3 regions of the Janthinobacterium sp. TPC_1 genome follow, and region 1 is predicted to be linked to each of the others. Evidence: predicted binding sites of a transcription regulator. Region 1 holds the regulator's gene; each other region holds the start of a gene.
The links. The regulator sigma-54, encoded in region 1, starts transcription at its own class of promoters, with help from an activator protein. The targets are predictions, from matches to a motif close to TGGCANGNAANCTGCTTT.
Positions count from the first base shown of each region.

Region 1 (2,265 bases):
ATTTCATCACTTGCCTATCGAGCTTGTCGATCAGGGTATCGATTGCGGCATACAAGTCGTGTGCCAGGCTTTCCACATAGACAGTTTTGCCACTCAGACGCAGGTTGACTTCGGCCTTTTGACGTTTTTCTTTCTCTTTGAGGTTATCCACGGTCAGAATCACGGCAATATCGATAACTTGATCGAAATGACGTTTCACGCGCTCCAGCTTCGTTTGTACGTATTCACGGATGGCTGGTGTCACTTCGAGATGATGTCCGCTGATGGTGAGATTCATACACACTCCTAAAGATGATCGGGTTCGTGCGGTCCATCCTATCCGGCCCGCAGAGGAACCGAAAAAAACTTACAAACACTTACGCAGGCTCACTGGCGGAATTTTCAACGCTTCCCGGTATTTGGCAACAGTACGTCGCGCAATCACCATGCCTTGTTCCCCCAGCATGTCCGCAATCTTACTGTCGGATAAAGGATTTTTAGGGTCTTCTGCTCCTGTCAGTTGCACGATCAATGCCCGTATCGCCGTCGATGACGCTTCCCCCCCCGCTTCGGTGGCGACATGGCTACCAAAGAAATATTTCAACTCGAACATGCCGTGCGGGGTCAGCATGTACTTTTGAGTTGTTACCCGCGAGATAGTACTCTCGTGTAAACCCAGTGTATCAGCTATTTCACGGAGCACAAGGGGGCGCATGGCAACGGCCCCATGCGAGAAAAAGTTCTTTTGTCTTTCTACTATCGCCTGTGCCACGCGCAGGATGGTATCGAAGCGCTGGCGCATATTCTTGATCAGCCACTTGGCCTCCTGCAACTGCGCGCCCATGGCGCCCTCGCCCTTGCCCTGCTTGAGCAAGTTGGCGTACATGGCGTTGACGCGCAGGCGCGGCATGACGTCGTTGTTCAGGGTGACTTGCCAGCCATTGCGCGCGCGCTTGACGACGACGTCGGGCACCACGTAATCGGACACGTCCGAGGCGAACACGGCGCCCGGGTGCGGATTACACTGGCGAATCACCGTCTGCGCCTCGCGCAAGTCTTCATCGTCGCAATCGAGGGCTTTTTTCAGCTTGTTGAAATCGCGCTGGGCAAACCAGGCCAGGTGCTTTTCCACGATGACGAGGGCCATGCGCCGCGTCACCATGGCGACGTGCGGCAAGCGCCTGATTTGCAGCGCCAGGCATTCGGACGCATTGCGCGCGCCCACGCCCGGCGGATCGAAACTTTGCAGCAGCGACAAGGCCGTGCGCATCTCGTCAGCGTCGATTTCCAGCTCTTCCGGCAGGCGCGCCAGGATGTCGTCGAGCGACTCTTCCAGGTAGCCATTGTCGTCGAGCGCATCGATGATCAGCTCGACCAGCGCGCGGTCGCGCAATTCAAGCACCGTCACGCGCATCTGCTCCATCAGGTGCTCGCGCAGGGTGCAGTGATGGGCCTCCAGTTGCGGACGCGAATCTTCATCGTCGGGCGCCTTGCCCCGGCTCGCCTCGCTCCAGTCGCTGTCGCCGCCCTCCGCGGCGGCCGGGCCCTCGCCCGCCTCGCCGTCAAACCCGTCCGCTTCGGCCGGTGCGGCGGGCGCCTCCTGGCCTGGCGGCTGGGGCGGCGCTTCGGCCGGCGCGGCCGTGGAACTCAGGGCGCCGTCGGACAGCAGGCGCAGCGAACGGTCGAGCGGATCGTCGAGGCGTTCGAGCAAGGGATTGTCCGTCAGCAGCTGCTCGAGTTCCTGGTGCAATTCCAGGGTGGATAATTGCAGCAGGCGTATCGATTGCTGCAACTGCGGCGTCAGTGCCAGGTGCTGCGACGTGCGCAGCTGCAATGATTGTTTCATTGGCTCACATGCGGAAGTGTTCGCCCAGATAGACCCGGCGTACCGACTCGTTCGCGATGATGTCGTCGGGGCGTCCCGACGCCAGCACCGAGCCCTGGTTGATGATGTAGGCACGGTCGCAAATACCCAGCGTCTCGCGCACATTATGATCGGTAATCAGCACGCCGATATTGCGCTCCTTCAAGAAACGCACGATGCGCTGGATTTCGATCACGGCGATCGGATCCACGCCGGCAAACGGTTCGTCGAGCAGCACGAAACGCGGGTCGGTGGCCAGCGCGCGGGCGATTTCCACGCGGCGGCGCTCGCCGCCGGACAGGGACAGGGCCTGGTTCTCGCGCAGCTTTTCAATCTGCAAGTCGGCCAGCAGTTTATCCAGGCGCTCCTCGATCTCGGCCTTCTTCAGGGGACGGCCTTCGACGGTCTGGATTTCCAGCACG
Region 1 covers NZ_CP195157.1:2,098,613-2,100,877, reverse strand. Annotated here, with positions in the region: gene hpf (ribosome hibernation-promoting factor, HPF/YfiA family) at 1-277, opposite strand, end outside; gene ACQVLG_RS10255 (RNA polymerase factor sigma-54) at 347-1,825, opposite strand; gene lptB (LPS export ABC transporter ATP-binding protein) at 1,830-2,265, opposite strand, start outside.

Region 2 (2,265 bases), 2.8 Mb from region 1:
GCCAGGCCGTGGGCGACAAGGCGCTGCAGGTGGTGGCGCGTTTCCTGTCCGGCTGCGTGCGCGAGGGCGACACGGTGGTGCGCCAGGGCGGCGACGAATTCCAGATCCTGCTGCAGGACGATGCCCTGCTGGGCCGCACGCTGGCGCTGGCGCAAACCATCCTGGCCGGCCTGCGCGAAGAACTCAGCGTCGATGGCGAGCGCCTGGCGCTGACCACCAGCATCGGCATCGCCATGTGCCCGGCCGACGGCGACAGCCTCGACGACGTGCTGCGCCACGCCGACACGGCCCTGGTGCGCGCCAAGGAAATGGGGCGCGACCATTACGCCTTCTTCACGGAGCGCATGGGCAGCGATATCCGCGCCCGCCTGGCCATGCAGCAGCAGCTGCGCGGCGCCATCGGCCGCGATGAATTCGAAGTGCACTACCAGCCGCAGATGTGCTTGCGCACGGGCGCCATGCTGGGCGCGGAAGCGCTGTTGCGCTGGAATAACCCTGTGCTGGGCAAGGTGCCGCCCGGCCTGTTCATTGCGCTGGCCGAGGAGTATGGTTCCATCACGGCCATCGGCGAGTGGGTGCTCGAAAGCGTCTGCGCGCAGATTCGCGTGTGGCACGATGCGGGCCTGGGCAGCATCAAGGTGGCCGTCAACCTGTCCGGCAAGCAGTTCGCGCAGGACCGCACCGTGCCTTTCGTCGAGGCGGCCCTGCGCAAATACGGCATCGCGCCCGCCTGCCTCGGCATCGAGATCACGGAAAGCACGGTGATGGGCGACCCGGACAAGGCCGTGGCGGCCCTGACGCGCCTGAAGGACATCGGCGTGGGCATTTCGCTCGACGACTTCGGCACCGGCTATTCCAGCCTCGGTTACCTGAAGCGCTTCCCCATCGACGTGCTGAAGATCGACAAATCCTTCGTTGACGACGTCACCACCAGCAGCAGCGACGCGGCCATCGCCCGCTCCGTCATCTCGCTGGCGCACAACCTCGATATGCGCGTCATCGCCGAAGGCGTGGAAACGCGCGAACAGGTCGATTTCCTGACGGAACACGGCTGCGATGAAATGCAGGGCTATTATTTCAGCCGCCCCCTCGCGGCCGCCCCATTCACGGACTTGCTGCGCGAACGGCGCACCCTGGCCGTGGCCCAGGCCTAAGCGCCGCGGTGCGGCCGATGCACCATGCTGGTGCGTCCGCCGCAGCGCGGTGCAGGATTCTCACTTTTCCTTCCCCTGACGCTGGCACGTATCCTGCTTAGGTAATCGCTTATTTACGCGATTGCCTCGCATGCCAGACAGCAGCCATCCAGTCATGCCTACACCAGCCAGCGCACACGGCGCCTGGCAGGCGCAGCTGCGCCTGGGCTTCGCGCTGCACGATGGCGTCAGCCGCCTCGTCGAGCGCACGCACAGCGGCCCCCTGCGCGTGCAAAAGCCCCTGTATCCGGAAGGCGACGCCGTCTGCCACGCCATCATCATCCATCCGCCCGGCGGCGTGGTGGGCGGCGACCAGCTGGCCGTCGACGCCACAGTGGGCGAGGGCGCGCACGCCTTGCTGACGTCTCCCGGCGCCACCAAGTGGTACCGCGCGAACGGCCATGTCTCGGGCCAGCACATCGTGCTGCGCGCCGGCAGCGGCGCCGCCATCGAGTGGCTGCCGCAGGAGAGCATTTTCTTCGACCAGGCCTGCGTGCGCCTGCGCCACGAGGTGGAGCTGGCGCCGGACGCCGGCTACATCGGCTGCGACATCGTCTGCCTGGGACGCAGCGCCTCGGGCGAATTTTTCAACACGGGCAGCATCAATCAGCAGGTGCAGATCCGCCGCGGCGGCAAGCTGCTGTGGTGGGAACAGGGCGTGCTGGCCGCCGGCGGTGCGCTGATGGCCAGCCCCCTGGGCCTGGGTGGACACACGGTGTGTGCCACCCTGATCGCCGTCGGCACACAAGTCCCCCCCGCCGTGCTGGCCGCCGTGCGCGAGATCGCCGTGCCGGAAGGCGCCGCGTTTGGCGCCACGCAGATGAAAGCGCTGGTGGTGGTGCGCCTGCTGTGCGGCGACAGCGAGGCGGCGCGCCGCGTCATGCTGGCCGCCTGGCAGCTGCTGCGTCCCGCCATGCTGGGACGCGACGCCGTCGTGCCCCGCATCTGGAACACTTGAACATTAAAGAAGCGCAAGGAAAACCATGGACCTGACTCCCCGCGAAAAAGACAAGCTGCTCATTTTTACGGCCGCGCTGCTGGCCGAACGGCGCTTGGCGCGCGGCTTGAAGCT
Region 2 covers NZ_CP195157.1:5,595,417-5,597,681, reverse strand. Annotated here, with positions in the region: gene ACQVLG_RS27190 (putative bifunctional diguanylate cyclase/phosphodiesterase) at 1-1,154, shown strand, start outside; gene ACQVLG_RS27185 (urease accessory protein UreD) at 1,309-2,151, shown strand; gene ACQVLG_RS27180 (urease subunit gamma) at 2,177-2,265, shown strand, end outside.
Region 2: ACQVLG_RS27185 (urease accessory protein UreD) is a predicted target of sigma-54. The motif match lies at 1,237-1,254, and genes of this name have one in related genera.

Region 3 (2,265 bases), 2.6 Mb from region 1:
GCCGGGCCTGTATTGCGCCGCGCATTTTGCGCTGCTGGCCGAGGCCTCGCCGCGCCATATCGACGATTACGTGGCGGCCGGCCGCGCCATGCAGCGCTTCTGGCTGACGGCCACGCAGCTGGGCCTGCAATTGCAGCCGGAACTGACGCCGCTGATCTTTGCCCGCTATGTGCGCGAACGGCGGGCCTTTTCGCGCACCGACGGCATGCAGGAACTGGCGCAGGAACTGGCGGGGCAATGCCAGGACGTGCTGGGGGCGGCGGCGTTTGAGCGGGCCGTGTTCCTGGGCCGCATCGGCGCCGGCCCGGCGGCCCAGGCGCGCTCCTTGCGCCGGCCGCTGCAAGAGTTGCTGGTGGTGCCGGCCGACGGCAAGACGCCTGCGTGAACGGCAGGCGTTTGCCGGCTGCCGCAGCGAAAAAAGCCGCTGAGGCCATCAGCGGCTTTCAGGCTCGATGCTGCGCACGTCAAGCCTGGCGCTGCCCGCCTTGCTGGCGGCGTGCGGTCATGCCCAGGCCAAACAGGCCGATACCGAGCAGGGCGATAGTGCCTGGCTCAGGAACTGCCAGAAATAATTCCAGGCCGCCACCATCGGCCATTGCGACGAAACTGTCGGTCAGGCTGCCGCCTATGAAGCTGTTCGTATTGCCGCTGAGGGACTCCAGCGGGAAAAACGGGTCGGGGTTAATGAAAAACAATTGTCCTTGCGGCGTCAGCGAGGCGTTCAGCAAGGCCTTGAAGTCGCCCTGGGCCAGGCCGGCGAAAATGTGCGCTTCGCCCACGTCGAGCGTGTAGGTGACGATGGCAAAGTCATCGCCGGAGACGCCGCCCACGTTCACCGGCGAACCTGCCACGTTACTGATCGACAGTGCAGTGTCCTGGTTGGGGTCGATGTACAAGGTCATGGTCAGGGTTTGAAAGTTGGCATGGATCCCGCCAGCCAGCGTATCGGACTGGCCGGTGATGGTAAACAGGCCATACATGCCATAGCCATTGAGGGCGTTCAGTTGCGATGGCACGCTGCCGCCATTGGGGCTGCCGAAAGCGGCCTTGGTCAAAAAGCCTGTTTCAGTGAAGGGATCGTTGCCGCCACCTAAACCGCCAACGATGGTTTGTTCGACGCGCGCGTGATATTCAAAGCTGATGCGGTCGGCCACCACCTGATTGGCGGCGGAGCCGGGGACGGAACCTTCATTGACGGTAAACAACGGACCAGCGAGTGCGGGAGCGCTGATCAGCGCGGCGCCGATGGCGACCACGGAGAGAGCGAGACGCAGGAGTGAGGACAGCGGTTTCATGACATTTCCTTCAGCGTAAGGGTTGATCGGACCAGGTCACTGTGGCGGCTGCCTCAGATAACCTCATACGCCCTTGAAGCAGAATTTGTACCATGTAATATTTGTATTTAAATTCAATGACTTATAAAAAAAGCGTGGCCATTTTTCGCGCTTGTGTAAAAAAAGTCGACGTTTTAGTCCGCCTGTGGCGCGGCTTGCGGGCGCCAGTCTTTCCCGCCATGGGCTACAGTGGGGGCAAAGGAGGTCACCATGCAACCACGATCCCGCCATGCCCCGCTGCGTGCGCACAGCACGCCTGAACCGGATATCCCGCCGCCGCCCGAAGGCGATCCGCTGACGCCGCCGCCGGAAAAGCCGCCGCACACGGATCCCGTGCCGGTCGAGGAGCCGACGCCGCCGCCGCCGCCCGTCAAGATGGGCTGAGAGCAAGTCGTCGCCCACCTGAGCGGCCGAGCCGCTGCCGCGCGCTGTTTATTTCTAGCCGGAAATGGATTGCGCGGGCGGCCGGGTAGCCACGCCATTTAAACAACAAAAATGCCAATAAACGTTGCCGAGTGGATACAAATCAAGCGCTAACTGCTGTGTGTCATGCGGCCGTCACGATTCTGTTCTTATAATGAGACATCATAAAAATTCTTGTACAGGAGACCATCATGGGCAATTCCTTGCATAACAAAATCTACTTGGGCCGTCGCCCTGTGATCACCAGCAAGAACCTCGCGGCGCTGGCCCTGGCGGGTGCCGTGGCCGGTTGCGGCCTGGCGTGGTTGCTGCTGCGCACCTACAAATAAGCGCACTCCACGCGCCTTTTCAGCACGCCGTCCGTGTGGCGGGCGGCGACTGAATCACGTTGCCTGTTGCCGATGCGCAGCGGGGCGCGTACCATGGGGGCCGAACACCTGGCCTTTTATGGAAAAGTAATGAAGAACGAGAAATTAACAACCGATGAATATGACGCGCTGGAGCAAGT
Region 3 covers NZ_CP195157.1:5,825,777-5,828,041, reverse strand. Annotated here, with positions in the region: gene ACQVLG_RS28340 (nitroreductase family protein) at 1-385, shown strand, start outside; gene pepA (flocculation-associated PEP-CTERM protein PepA) at 465-1,295, opposite strand; gene ACQVLG_RS28330 (hypothetical protein) at 1,545-1,718, shown strand; gene ACQVLG_RS28325 (hypothetical protein) at 1,949-2,086, shown strand; gene ACQVLG_RS28320 (hypothetical protein) at 2,216-2,265, shown strand, end outside.
Region 3: pepA (flocculation-associated PEP-CTERM protein PepA) is a predicted target of sigma-54. The motif match lies at 1,371-1,388, and genes of this name have one in related genera.